2 regions of the Duganella sp. GW821-FHT01E12 genome follow, and region 2 is predicted to be linked to the other one. Evidence: riboswitches for the same ligand, from Rfam matches in the RefSeq annotation. Region 2 holds a riboswitch; the other holds the start of a gene.
What was found. A riboswitch is a leader RNA that binds a small molecule or an ion and turns the genes downstream of it on or off. The one in region 2 is predicted to bind thiamine pyrophosphate.

Region 1 (7,103 bases), on a different contig from region 2:
ATGCGGATCTCGTCGGCGATGATCTCGCAGTTGGACGCCTCGCCCACGGTCACGATGGTGCCGGAGATGACGCAGTTCTCGGCCCGGCCGACATGCACCGCGCCCTTGTCCGTATGGATCACCGAGCCGGAGGCCACGCCGGTCACGGTGATGTTCCCGGCCGCGTTGGCGACGCTGCCGCTGACCAGGTTCTGGCCCAGCACCACGGTGCCGCCGCGCGAATGGATGTTGCCGTAGACGTTGCCGTGCACCGTGATGTCGCCGCCGGTGACGTCGCGCTGTTCCTGCACGTCGCCGAATTCCTCGTAGGCGCCGGCCAGCTGCAGATTGCCGGTGGTGCGCCCGCTGACGCCGTCCGTGCTGACGATTTTATCGGTGATGGAAATGCGGTTGGACTTGGCGTCCACGTTCAAAAAACCTTCGCGCGTCGATACCAGGTACTCGCCGTCCTCCAGTTCCCTGGCCTCGGTGCCGTCGCCGGCGAAGAAGCGCAGCGTCAGGTCCTTGGGCGACGCGGGAGGCGTCATGCGGCCGCCCAGGTCGAAGCCCGGATGGCCCGGCACCGGCGGCAGCTTCTTGAGCAGCCGCACGTTGGCCTTGATCTGCGGGAAGCGGTTCTGGAAGCTGCCCAGGTCGATGCGGCCGTCGGCACGGGTCTTGGGCGCGTCGCTGCGGTGCAGGTCGGACGAGACCTCGACCACGGTCGCGTCCTGGCCCGGCTCCGGTTCCAGCTCGGTGGCCACGGTGATGCGGTCGGCCTTGGTGGAGGCGATGGCCGCCGCCACGGCCGCCACCTCGATGCCGAACAGGATGCCCTTGTTCCACATCTCGGCCACGAACTCGTCGACATCCAGGCGGGTCGGCCGCTCGGGGATCACGGTGCCGTCGGGCAGCGTCATCTCCTCCAGGTACAGCGTCTCGAAATAGTATTCGGCGTAGCCGCGCCCGAGCTTGGGATTCTTGTACAGCGCGATGCGCTCGGGCGCCATCACCCGCAGCTCGTCCGCCAGCCGCACCATGCCCGGCGTGCCCACGTCCGGGCCGATGCCGTACAGCGCCTTGTTCAGGATGGGGTAGTTCAGGCCGGCGAAATAGCAGTGGGAATGGAAGACCTCGTTGATGGCGGCGGTCAGCGTCAGCGGCGACAGCGACAGGTCGATATAAATGCCGTCCGGCCGCTTGGCCAAACCGACAGGCAAGCCGATGCCCGGAGCGTGCGACTCCTCACCTGGCGCGACAGGGGCAAGCTCTTGAACCACCATCTTCCTTCCAACGGCACGCGGCCGAAAGGCATTGCGTGTAATTAACGAATCTTACACTCAGAATAAGGAAAAGAAAGCGATTTCAGTGGCGTCGGCGCTACAACTGTGAACTTATTGCCACAGATCAATGTTGGTTCAATAACATCTGGATCAGTGGCGCGGCGGATTGGCGTAAATATCCTGCCCCACTTCGTTGATCTGGCGGCGCAGGTCGCGGCGCTCGTCCGGCGTGAGGCGGCCGGCGCGGCGGCTCATTTCCGCGTTGCGGCCGGCGTCCTGCATGGCGCGGCGCTGTTCCTCGGCGCGGGCCTCGTAGCTGCGCGGATCGATCTGGCGGGGTTCGGCCTGGCGCACTTCCTGGCGCACCGGCTGCGCTTCGCGTGCTGGCAAGCCGCGTGGATCCTCGCGGCGCGGCGCCTCGCGCTCCCCGGCGGTATCGTGCGCCATGGCGGCGCCGCTCAGCAGCAGAACACCCAGGAGGGATCGAACGCAAAAAGTTGCGCTTGCTGCCGCGTAGTTTTTTTTGTGATCGATGCCCATTGGCGTTCCTAAAAAGCTGAATCTATGCCCAGAGTGTATGATGCTTTACCTGAGGGGGTAAGACGAATTGGGTAAAGTTTGTAACACTTTGTAATGGGTTGTCACAGACGTTTTCGCAATGCGAATATGACGTTACCATAGCAACATGAATATGACAAATCTGGCAGGCCCCATGACTAGCACAACGACTGAATCCGGCAACACCTCCGCCAACCAGCATGGCCACCAGGCCAAGATCATGGTGGTGGACGACGACGTGCGTCTGCGCGACCTGCTGCGGCGCTACCTCACCGAGCAAGGCTTCAACGTCTTCACCGCCGAGAGCGCGACGGCCATGAACAAGCTGTGGCTGCGCGAGCGCTACGACCTGCTGGTGCTGGACCTGATGCTGCCGGGCGAGGACGGCCTGTCGATCTGCCGCCGCCTGCGCGGCGCCGGCGACCAGACACCGATCATCATGCTCACCGCGAAAGGCGAGGACGTCGACCGCATCGTCGGCCTGGAAATGGGCGCGGACGACTACCTGCCCAAGCCCTTCAACCCGCGCGAGCTGGTGGCCCGCATCGGCGCCGTGCTGCGCCGCCGCGGCCCGGACGAGATCCCCGGCGCGCCGTCGGAAACCCCGCAATCGTTCGAGTTCGGCCAGTTCATCCTGGACCTGGGCACGCGCACGCTGAAGAAAAGCGGCGAGACCGTGCCGCTGACCACCGGCGAATTCTCGGTGCTGAAAGTATTCGCCCGCCACGCGCGCCAGCCGCTGTCGCGCGAAAAGCTGATGGAGCTGGCGCGCGGCCGCGAGTACGAGGTGTTCGACCGCAGCCTGGACGTGCAGATCTCCCGCCTGCGCAAGCTGATCGAGCCCGATCCGTCGAGCCCGCTGTACATCCAGACCGTCTGGGGCCTGGGCTATGTGTTCATTCCGGAGGGGCAGCCGCGCTAAGGCGCGGAAGCACGCATGAAGTCGAAGTTCCCGTTCACCTTCCGCATCGCCAGCCTCAAGAGCGGCCTGTTCTGGCGCACCTTCTTCCTGCTGGGCGCGCTCACCACGACCAGCATGACGGCCTGGGTCGGCATGATCAGCGTGGTGCAGCACGAGCCGCAGGTGCAGCAGATCTCGTCGCAGGTGATCTCGGTGGTCACCATCACCCACGCCGCCCTCACCCACTCCGCGCCCGAGCTGCGGCGCGAGCTGCTGTTCGACCTGGTGTCCAACGAGGGCATCCGCGTGTTCACGCTGGAGGACGACGACAAGGTCGATCCGCCGCCCGACAACGCCCTCATGCCCGACATCCAGAAGCTGGTCAAGGCCAAGCTGGGCGAGGACACCCGCTTCTCGGCGCGCGTGAACGGCGTGGCCGGCTTCTGGGTCAGCTTCAAGATCGACGACGACGCCTACTGGCTGATGCTGGAACGCGAGCGCATCCGCGGCCTGACCGGCATCCAGTGGCTGGGCTGGGCCAGCGTGGTGTCGGTGGTGTCGCTGCTGGGCGCGGCCTTCATCTCCAGCCTGATCAACCTGCCGCTGCGGCGCCTGACGCAGGCCACCCGCGCCTTCGCCCAGGGCAAGCGCCCGGACCCGCTGCCGGAAAAGGGGCCGATGGAAATCATGGTGGCCAACCGCAGCTTCAACCAGATGGTCGACCAGCTGCAGCAGGTGGAGTCCGACCGCGCCGTGATCCTGGCCGGCATCTCGCACGACCTGCGCACGCCGCTGGCGCGCATGCAGCTGGAGGTGGAGATGGCCAACCTGTCGAACGAGGCGCGCGAGGGCATCCAGTCCGACATCGCGCAGATGGACGACATCATCGGCCAGTTCCTCGACTACGCCAAGCCGACCGAGGTGTCGAGCTTCATCAACGTCGACCTCAGCGAACTGCTGAGCGACACCGCGCACGAGGCGGGCCGCCTGCCGGACGTGACCATCCACACCGACATCGCGCCCAATGCCCACGTGATGGGCAACGCCACCGACATCAAGCGCGTCATCAACAACCTGATCGAGAACGCCCGCCGCTACGGCAAGACGCCAGGCAGCGAACTGACCGAGATCGACATCAAGTGCAGCATAAAGGGCATGCACACCTCGCGCCGGGTGGTGATCGAGGTGCAGGACCACGGCAACGGCGTGCCGCCCGAACAGATCGAACAGCTGCTCAAGCCCTTCACCCGGCTCGACGCCGCGCGCGGCCAGGCCAACGGCGCCGGCCTGGGCCTGGCCATCGTCGACCGCGTGATGCAGCGCCACGGCGCCGAGCTGCAGGTGCGCAACCGCGAGGGCGGCGGCCTGCTGATCCAGATCGTGATGAAGGCGGCGTGATGCGGGCGATGTCGCTTGCAGTGCTGCTGATGGCCGCAGGCCAGGCCACGGCCGCCAGGCCGCCCGCGCCGCCGCGCATCGAACAGCGCCAGCCGACCGACGCGGAACGCGCCAGCTTCGACGACTACTTCCGCCAGAAGATGCTGGCCGAATCCAAGGGCGCGCCAGTGGTGCAGCCGCTGTTCGCGCCGGCGTTCGAGATCGAGCGCCAGCGCGGCAAGCCGTGGCAGGTGATCGCCCGTGTCGATTCGGCGCCGCGCCATTCGGCGGTGGACCTGTGCCGGCAGATCCGTTCCAGCTTTGTCTACGACGCCAGGGCGCCCAGAGACGCGCGCTGGAGCGAGGCGGCGCAGCCGCCCAGCTGGCATGTGTGGCTGGCGCAGCCCAAGACCGTCTGCAGCGCCGCGCCGCACACGGTGCTGATGGACCAGGCGCTGCCGCCGGAGGACGTGGTGGCGCTGCTGCGCCAGTATCCCGAATTGCTGAGCCGCGCGCGCCTGCTCCTGGCCGGCAACTCGCGCTGCATCCGCCAGCGCGCCCTGCCCTTCACGCTGCGCGCGATCGAACCGGCGCCGCCGGCTGCCGGCGCGCCCGTGATGTTCAACCTGGTGTTTGAAAGCGACCGCGACACCATCGCCCGCGTCGCCGTGCGCAAGCACCGCGGCGAGTACGCGGCCTGGAACGTCAGCTGCGACTAGCGCTGCCGCCACCACTGCTGCGGTTGATCGGGTGGTCCTGCGGCTCCAGCAGGCGGGTCAGCAACAGCTCGGTGGAGCCGTAGCCGTACAGCGAATCCGTTTCCAGCCCTTGCGTATCGTAGGGGACGGATTCCTCGCGCTCCGAGCGGCTCGGGTCCGCGTCCGAATACGTGACGCGCCAGGCGCGCTTGAGCGAATCGGCACGGCGCAGGAACTGCGGCATCGGCCACAGCGCCGGATTCCAGTCGGCGATGTCCCCCAGCACGCGCCAGTGGCCGCTGGCCAGCGCCATGTCGCCCACCCGCAGCACCTTGAGCGCGTCCTGCGGCTGCAGCGTGTTGAGCTCCTCCAGCGACGGCAGGCGCGCCAGCTTGGGGCCGAACAGATACGCCAGCATGATCTTGCTGCCCGGCGACAGGCGTGCCACCAGCCCCCAGCCATAGCCGCCATCCAGCAACGGAATCGCAAACCAGCTTCCCTCTTGATACGACTGCCTCATTCCCACCCTTTCGCTTGCACGATGCAGCAAGGTGTCGCCAAAATGCACGGACATCATGGCGCCTCCGTTAAAAGCTGTGACTGCTTCGTTGGCGCCCTGCGGCGCAAACCCCCAGTGTAGCGGCGCGGCGCGGAACGCGGCGCACGGCACCGCACTCCGCGCCTGTGCTACACTAACGCCTCGCTAGGGGTCCTGGAGCTTTGCTGCCGGGTGAGAGATACCCTTCGTACCTGATCTGGATAATGCCAGCGAAGGAAAGCGCAAAGCAGTGTTTCCCCTCCTTTGATGGCTCTCCCCGCGGCTCCAGCCGAACACGTAGAGAGTCCATATGTCCACACCAAAATTTGCAGTTTCCGCCATCGCGCTGGCGGTGTTACAGGCTTTTCCCGGCGCCGCCGTCGCTGAAACCTCCGCCGCAGAGCAAGCCCTGCCCGAGGTGGTGATCACCGGCGCCAAGGCCCAGGCCAGCCGCGCCTCCGTGGCCGGCTTCGCCAACACGCCGCTGCTGGAAACCCCGGCCTCGGTCAGCGTGCTGACCTCGCAGCAGATGCTGGACCGCCAGGTGCGCTCCACCACCGACGCCGCCAGATACGACGCCAGCCTGAGCGACTCCTACAACGCGGTCGGCTACTCGGAGCAGTTCTCCATCCGCGGCTTCAAGCTGGACAACGCCTCCAGCTACCGCAAGGACGGCATGTCCGTCTCGGCCGACACCCAGATCCCGCTGGAGAACAAGGAACGCCTGGAAGTGCTGAAAGGCTTGTCCGGCCTGCAGGCGGGCGTGTCGGCGCCGGGCGGCGTGGTCAACTACGTCACCAAGCGTCCGACCGATGCGCCGCTGCGCACCGTGGTGCTGGAAGAGCGCGAACGCGGCACGCTGTACGGCGCCGTCGACCTGGGCGGACGCTTCGAAGACCAGCGCTTCGGCTACCGCTTCAACGCCGCCGCCGAGCGCCTGCGCTCCTACATCAAGGGCGCGGACGGCAACCGCAAGTTCGTCTCGGCCGCCTTCGACTGGAAGATCTCGCCGCAGGCGCTGCTGCAGGTGGACGCCGACTACCAGAAGAAATCGCAAGTGACCGCGCCCGGCTTCCAGCTGCTGAACAACACGACGCTGCCGAACATCCCGGCCGACACCATGCTGAACAACCAGCCGTGGAGCCGTCCGGTGGAAACCACCAGCAGCAACATCGGCGCGCGCTTCGAGTACAAGTTCACGCCCGACTGGAGCACCACCGTCAGCGCCAACCAGCACCAGTTCAAGCGCGACGACTACACCGCCTTCCCTTACGGCTGCACGGCGCAGCTGCTGTACCCCGGCTTCTGCGGCAACGGCGACTACGACATCTACGACTACATCAGCCTGGGCGAGAAGAAATCGCCGCTGACGGTGCAGGCGCTGGTTCAGGGCAAGTTCAGCACCGGCTCGATCAAGCATGACTTCACCGGCGGCGCATCGCTGTTCAGAAACAGCGAGAAATGGGGCGACTACCTGTACGTGCAGGCCGGCGCCGACGGCACCGCGTTCAGCAACATCTACCACCCTATCATGGTGGCGCCGGCGACCGGCACCAGCGGCCCGGTCTCCGAACGCCGCAGCGACAACGAACGCGCCCTGTTCGCGCAGGACATCCTGAGCCTCAACGAGCAGCTCAAGCTGCACGCCGGCGCGCGTTACGTGCAGGTCAAGCGCGACGAATTGGCCAGCAACCGGCTGCCGTCCGCCCACACCGATGTCGGCTTCTGGCTGCCGAACGTGGCGCTGGTGTACAGCCTGCGTCCCAACG
Region 2 (7,103 bases):
GCCTCACAGCTTGCGGTACAGCTCGGCGCCGTTCTTGATGAACTCCACCGCCTTGACCTGCATGCCCTGCTCCAGCGCCGCGCCGTCCGACACGCCGTTGGCCGCGGCGAATTCGCGCACTTCCTGCGTGATCTTCATCGAGCAGAAATGCGGGCCGCACATCGAGCAGAAGTGCGCCACCTTGGCCGAGTCCTTGGGCAGCGTCTCGTCGTGGAATTCGCGCGCCTTGTCCGGGTCGAGGCCGATGTTGAACTGGTCGTCCCAGCGGAATTCGAAGCGCGCCTTCGACAGCGCGTTGTCGCGGATCTGCGCGCCCGGATGGCCCTTGGCCAGGTCGGCCGCGTGGGCGGCGATCTTGTAGGTGATGATGCCGTCCTTGACGTCGTTCTTGTCCGGCAGCCCCAGGTGTTCTTTCGGCGTGACGTAGCACAGCATGGCCGTGCCGTACCAGCCGATCTGCGCGGCGCCGATGCCCGAGGTGATGTGGTCGTAGCCGGGCGCGATGTCGGTGGTCAACGGCCCCAGCGTGTAGAACGGCGCCTCGTGGCACTGCTCCAGCTGCAGGTCCATGTTCTCCTTGATCAGCTGCATCGGCACGTGGCCCGGACCCTCGATCATCACCTGCACGTCGTGCTTCCAGGCGATCTGGGTCAGCTCGCCCAGGGTCTTCAGCTCGCCCAGCTGGGCCTCGTCGTTGGCGTCGTAGATCGAGCCGGGCCGCAGGCCGTCGCCCAGCGAGAACGAGACGTCGTAGGCCTTCATGATCTGGCAGATCTCTTCGAAGTGCGTGTACAGGAACGATTCCTTGTGGTGCGCCAGGCACCACTTGGCCATGATGGAGCCGCCGCGCGAGACGATGCCGGTCAGGCGCTTGGCCGTCATCGGCACGTAGCGCAGCAGCACGCCGGCGTGGATGGTGAAGTAGTCGACGCCCTGCTCGGCCTGCTCGATCAGGGTGTCGCGGAAGATTTCCCAGGTCAGGTCCTCGGCCTTGCCGTTGACCTTTTCCAGCGCCTGGTAGATCGGCACCGTGCCGATCGGCACCGGGCTGTTGCGGATGATCCATTCGCGCGTTTCGTGGATGTGCTTGCCGGTGGACAGGTCCATGACGTTGTCGCCGCCCCAGCGGATGGCCCAGGTCATCTTCTCGACTTCCTCGCCGATCGACGAGGTGACGGCGGAGTTGCCGATGTTGGCGTTGATCTTGACCAGGAAGTTGCGGCCGATGATCATCGGCTCGATTTCCGGGTGGTTGATGTTGGCCGGGATGATGGCGCGGCCGCGGGCGATTTCCTCGCGCACGAACTCCGGCGTGATCTCGGCCGGGATGCTGGCGCCGAACGATTGCCCCGGATGCTGGCGGCCCATCAGGTCGGCCAGGCGCTGGCCCATGGGGCCGGATTTCTTCAGGTTTTCCAGGTACTCCTGGCGGCGCAGGTTCTCGCGGATGGCGACGAATTCCATCTCGGGCGTGACGATGCCCTGGCGCGCGTAGTGCATCTGCGTGACGTTCCTGCCTTCGCGCGCGCGGCGCGGCTTGCGGTGCAGGTTGAAGCGCAGTTCGGCCAGCGCCGGGTCCGCCAGGCGCGCCTGGCCGTATTCGGAGGTCGGGCCGTCCAGTTCCTCGGTGTCGTCGCGCTCCAGGATCCACGGCAGGCGCGGGGTCGCGGCCAGGCCGGAGCGGATGTCGATCACCGCGTCCGGATCGGTGTACGGGCCGGAGGTGTCGTAGACGTAGATCGGCGGATTGGCTTCGAAGCCGAACGAGGCCGGCGTGTCGGCCTGGGTGATCTCGCGCATCGGCACGCGGATGTCGGGACGGCCGCCCTCGACGTAGACCTTGCGCGAGTTCGGTAATGGCTTGACGGCTGCCTCGTCCACCGTGGCGGTGGCGGACAGGAATTTGGGATTGGCGTTCATTTGGCTCCTTCGTTAGCTACAGGAGCCAGCAAAGGAGGTTGGACCGCGCCTCCCATCAGATTTGGCGGCGATGTCCTAAGCTTCCCTTCGCTGGCATTATCCAGATCAGGTTCGGAGGGTATTTCTCACCCGCGCATCGCAATGCGCAGGACCCCTAGCGTGTGCCACCTTGCGGCAGCGGGGCCGATTATACGCTCGGCCGCGCCGCCCGGACAATGTCCGCGTGAAAAAAACCACAATACCTGGTATGGCGTGTATAACGAGCCGATGTGTAACAATTGTAAGAGCTGCGCGCTATGTGAGGCATCACACATAATAGTTTCTGAAAGGAACTCACAATATCCCCACAGCGACACCACCGTCGCCACAACAAGCGCCCCACGCGCGATTTTCGGGAGAATCATCATGAAGCCAGCACACCCATCCATCTACCTGGCCGCCGTCGCGGCCCTCGCGGCAGCCGGGCTGAGCGCCTGCGGCGGCGGCGGGGGCGGGGGCGGGGGCGACAGCACGCCGCCCAGCACTCTGGGCACGCTGTCGGTGTCGATGACGGACGCGCCGTCGTGCGGTTTCGACGCCGTCAACGTCACCGTCAACAAGGTGCGCGTCAACCAGAGCAGCACCGCCAGCGACACCGACGCCGGCTGGACCGACATCACGCTCAGTCCGGCCCGCAAGATCAACCTGCTGAACCTGACCAACGGCGCGCTGGAGGCGCTGGGCCAGACCTCGCTGAGCGCGGGCCATTACAACCAGCTGCGGCTGGTGCTCGACCCCAACACCGGCAGCGGCCTGGCCAACTCGGTGGTGGTCACCGGCGGCACCGCCGAGGTGTCGCTCGACACCCCGAGCGCGGTGCAGAGCGGCATCAAGCTGGTCAACGCCTTCGACGTGGCGGCCGGCCAGCGGGTCGACCTGGTGCTGGACTTCGACGCCTGCAAATCGGTGCTCACCAAGGGCAACGGCAAGTACGCGCTGAAACCGGTGGTGAAGGTGATCCCGACCACGCTCAACGGCATCGGCGGCTTTGTCTCGACCGCGCTGCTGGCCAGCCACGTGACGGTGTCGGCGCAGCAGAACGGCGCCATCGTCAGCGCCACCACGCCCAACGCCACCACCGGCGAGTTCGCGCTGAGCCGCCTGCCGCTGGGGAACTATGACGTGGTGGTCACGGCCGACAACAGCGCCGCCGCCGTGGTGGGCGCGGTGCCGGTGACCAGCACCTCGGCCACGGTGGCCATCAGCACGGCCGCCGCGCCGATCACGCTGCCGGCCAGCGCCGGCGGCAGCATAGCCGGCACCGTCACGCTGACGCCGGCCAGCAGCACCGCCAGCGCCTATGTCGCGGCCAAGCAGAGCCTGGCGGCCGGGCCGACCGTGACCGTCAAGTACCGCGGCGCCGACCTGGCCAGCGGCGCCTACACGCTGGGCGGACTGCCGGTCGCCGCGCCGCGCTACGCGGTGTACAGCGCCACGCTGCCGCTGCAGTTCGCCAGCGCCGCCACGGTGCTGCCGGGTCCGGGCAAATACATGGTCGAGGCGTCGGCCGAGGGCTACACCACGGCCAGCCTGCCGCTGGTCGATATTTCGCTGGTCGATCAGGCCAACGTCAACTTCAACCTGAAGCCGTAAGGCGCCCTGCCGGCTTGCCCTGTCAGTGGAAGGGCAAGCCCAACAGCCGCAACCACTGGCGGTCGCCGGGATAGCGCGCACGGTCGTCGACGCCGAGCCGGCGCGGCGCGGCGGCCGGCAGGCGGAAGGTGCCGAACAACTGGTCCCAGATCGAGACGGTGGCGCCATAGTTTCCAAGCTCCTCCCGGCTGGCGCTGTGGTGGAAGCGGTGCAGCTCGGTGCCGGTCAGCAGGCGGTTGAACCATCCCGCCCTGGCGTCGACATTGAAGTGCGACACCAGCCCCTGGAAGCCATTGAATACCGATGCCGCGAACACGGCCTCCGGCGAGAAGCCGAACAGGATGGCCGGCAGCATCAGCAGCACGCGCACGTAGGCGCTGTTGATCGGATGGCCCACCACGTGCATGAACACATAGACCTCGCCGGGCAGGTGGTGGATCGCGTGGGTCTTCCACAGCCAGCGCGCCAGCGGGCCACGTCCCTCGTGGCTGTAGCGGTGCAGCCAGTACCACAGGAAGTCCGACAGCAGCACCGCGCAGACCGCTTCGGCCTGCCAGTGCAGGCTGCTGCGCAACACCGGCAGTCCGCCGTGATGGGCGGCCAGCCAGGTCACGGCCCAGGTGGTCGCGGCGATGGTCGCGCCATTGACGACCAGCATGGGCAGGTCGCGCGTGAGCAACGAGGTCCTGGTCATGTTCCACTCGCGGCGCGCCGGCATCAGGCGTTCGAGGGTCACCATCGTCGCGATCATGGCCGCCAGGTAAGCCGGATACGCCTTGCCGAGCGGGCCGAGCCAGCCGCCGACCGAGGCCAGAATGAAGGCCAGCGTGGCAGCCAGCGCAAGCGGATAAAACAGATAGCGCGGCCAGCGCGCGGCAACACGGGAATCGGACATGGTTTACACTCCTGAAGTAGACAGGTGTCCATGATCGCCCCCGCCCGCCGTCCGCGACAGCGCGCAGGCCGGGCCGGTGTCCGATAGCAGACAATCCGCCGCTTAATGTCCAGGAACCCCATGACCGACCGCCCCCCCGAACCGGATCGCCGCGTCCTCAAGACCAAGGCCGCGCTGCGCGACGCGATGCTGGACCTGATGGCGCTGCGCGGCTGGGACCAGCTGACCATCCAGGAGATCTGCGACCGGGCGAACGTGGGCCGCTCAACCTTCTATGTGCACTACCAGAGCAAGGACGAGCTGCTGTCGGCGGGGTTGAACGACCTGCGCGACATGATCGCGGCGCAGACGGCGGAGGCCGGGCAGGCGGACTGCCACTTCCTGGCCGGCCTGCTGGAGCACATGGCGCAGCAGCGCGACGTCTTCCGCGCGGCCATCGGCAGGCGCGGCGGACAGGGCGTGGCGCGCCGGTTCAGGCACATGGTGTGCCAGCTGGTGCAGATCGAACTGAAACGGCGGGCCCACCCGGCGGCGGCGCATCCATGGGTGGCCCGCTTCGTGGCCGGCGGCGTGGTCGAGGCGATGGCCTGGTGGGTGGACGCGCCCGAGCCGCCGCCGATCGCCGCCATGCAGCGCGAGCTCGACGCGCTGGCCCGGGCCGCGCTGGGCGGCTAGTCCCTGAACGCCGGCGGCCGCTTGCCCATGCCGGACATCATCGCCTCCTGCAGGTCGGCCGACATCAGCATGGCGGCGTTCCAGGTGGCGTTGTAGTTGAGGCCGTCGGCCACCGAGTGGTCGCGCGCGTAGCCGATCATTTCCTTCACGCCGCGGATCGCCAGCGGCGCCTTGGCCGCGATGTCGGCGGCGAGCGCGCGCACGCCGGCGCGCAGCGCCTCGGGCGAGTCGAACACGCGGTTGACCAGGCGGATCTCCTTCGCCTCGGCGGCGTCGACCCGGCGCGCGGTGTAGGCCAGCTCACGCGCCATGCCCTCGCCGATCAGGCGCGGCAGCCGCTGCAGCGTGCCGACGTCGGCGGTCATGCCGATGTCGATCTCCTTGATGCTGAACCAGGCGTCGTCCGCGCAGTAGCGCATATCGGCGCAGCAGATCAGGTCGATGCCGCCGCCCACGCAGGCGCCGTGCACGGCGGCCAGCACCGGCTTGCGGCAGCGCTCCAGGCTGGTCAGGGTGTCTTGCAGGTCGAGGATGATGCGGCGCAGGTTCTCGCGCGTGCGGCCGTCGCACTCGTCGCGGATCTGCGCGCCCAGGCCCATCATCATCTGCAGGTCGATGCCGGCGGTGAAGGCCTTGCCCTCGCCCTCCAGGATCGCCACGCGGATCTCCGGCGTGGCGTCGATGTGCTGGAAGACGCTGCGGATGTCGTGCCACATCGCCAGGTTCATGGCGTTGAGTTTTTCCGGGCGGTTCAGGCGCACGGTGGCGATGTGGTCGGCGACGTCGAGGGTGAGGGTTTCAAAGCTGGGCATGGCGGTCTCCTGTTGGGTATCGCGCAAGAATACCGCAGATGGGGCGGCCGCAACAAGCCGGCCGCCCGGTCGCCTCTACTGCGGCGGATAGCTCACGGTCAGCGTGTAGCTGGACGCGGCGTAGCCGTTCAGCAGCACGTAGGCGTTGCCGTTGGCGGCGTAGGACACGCTGCAGCTCTCGGTGCTGGTGGGGCCGTCGGACTTGCAGTCGTAGCTGCTCGTGCTGGCCGGGCCGGCCTTGCGCACGTACAGGTCGGTGTCGCCGCTGCCGCCGAGCGTGGCCTTGAAGCTGCCGTTGGCGGCCACCGCGAACGGGCCGTAGGCGCGCGTCTGGCCCCGGCTCAAGGTGCCGGTGTAGGTCTCGCTATGATCGGCCGGCGGCGTCACACCCGGGCCGTCGCTGCCCAGCTCGACCGCGTAGGCCAGCGCCATGCGCGCGAACTTGAGCGCGTGGTCGGCCTGGTTGCCGGTGTTGGCGTAGGTGTCGTTGGCGGTGTGGATGTAGGGATCGTCCTCGCCCATGGCCGTCTCGAACGGCATCGACGTCCAGTAGCCGGCCGCGTTCCACGAGGCGTGGTCGGAGCAGGCGTAGCCGCACTGGTCGTGGCCGACCTTCAGGGTCGGCAGGTAGGTCGCGATCAGGTTGGCGACAAAGGTGTTCTGCGCGTTGTCGGTGTAGTCGGTGAACAGGTAGATGTCGTCGGCCGAGCCCTGGTAGTTGGTCATGTCGAGCTGCATCACGCCGACCACGTTGACGTTGTTGGCCTGGTGGTTCTGGGCGATGTCCTGCGAGCCGCGCAGGCCCACCTCCTCGGCGGCGTAGCCGATCAGCTTGATGGTGCGGCGCGGCTTGTAGCCGCTGGCGATCATCACCCGCAGCACCTCGGTCAGGCTGGCGATGCCGGAGGCGTCGTCGTCGGCGCCGGGCGCCCTGGTGGTCTCGCCGGTGCCGGCCTGATTGATCGAGTCGAGGTGGCCGCCCAGCACCACCACCTCGTTCGGGTTGTCGGTGCCGGTGATGGTCAGGATCACCGACTTCTGCGGCCACGAGGCGTGCGTGTACTGGGTCACGGCGATGTCGCTGCGGCCGGCCGCCATCGTGGCCCAGCGCTGCTTGAGCCAGTTCGAGGCGTTGACGCCGTTGTTGGTGGTGTAGTAGCGGTTGGCGT

Region 1: linked by a shared signal. The riboswitch ahead of AC07WS_RS23835 (TonB-dependent siderophore receptor) and the one ahead of thiC (phosphomethylpyrimidine synthase ThiC) in region 2 are both predicted to bind thiamine pyrophosphate.

The regions. Positions count from the first base shown of each region.
Region 1 is NZ_JBWKWR010000010.1:100,239-107,341, reverse strand. It holds gene AC07WS_RS23865 (flagellar assembly protein A) at 1-1,262, opposite strand, end outside; gene AC07WS_RS23860 (hypothetical protein) at 1,413-1,709, opposite strand; gene ompR (osmolarity response regulator transcription factor OmpR) at 1,975-2,742, shown strand; gene AC07WS_RS23850 (ATP-binding protein) at 2,758-4,119, shown strand; gene AC07WS_RS23845 (hypothetical protein) at 4,119-4,817, shown strand; gene AC07WS_RS23840 (Imm26 family immunity protein) at 4,804-5,373, opposite strand; TPP riboswitch at 5,492-5,590, shown strand; gene AC07WS_RS23835 (TonB-dependent siderophore receptor) at 5,645-7,103, shown strand, end outside.
Region 2 is NZ_JBWKWR010000012.1:144,351-151,453, reverse strand. It holds gene thiC (phosphomethylpyrimidine synthase ThiC) at 4-1,920, opposite strand; TPP riboswitch at 1,986-2,086, opposite strand; gene AC07WS_RS26010 (DUF4382 domain-containing protein) at 2,326-3,552, shown strand; gene AC07WS_RS26005 (sterol desaturase family protein) at 3,575-4,447, opposite strand; gene AC07WS_RS26000 (TetR/AcrR family transcriptional regulator) at 4,568-5,122, shown strand; gene AC07WS_RS25995 (crotonase/enoyl-CoA hydratase family protein) at 5,119-5,934, opposite strand; gene AC07WS_RS25990 (M20/M25/M40 family metallo-hydrolase) at 6,010-7,103, opposite strand, start outside.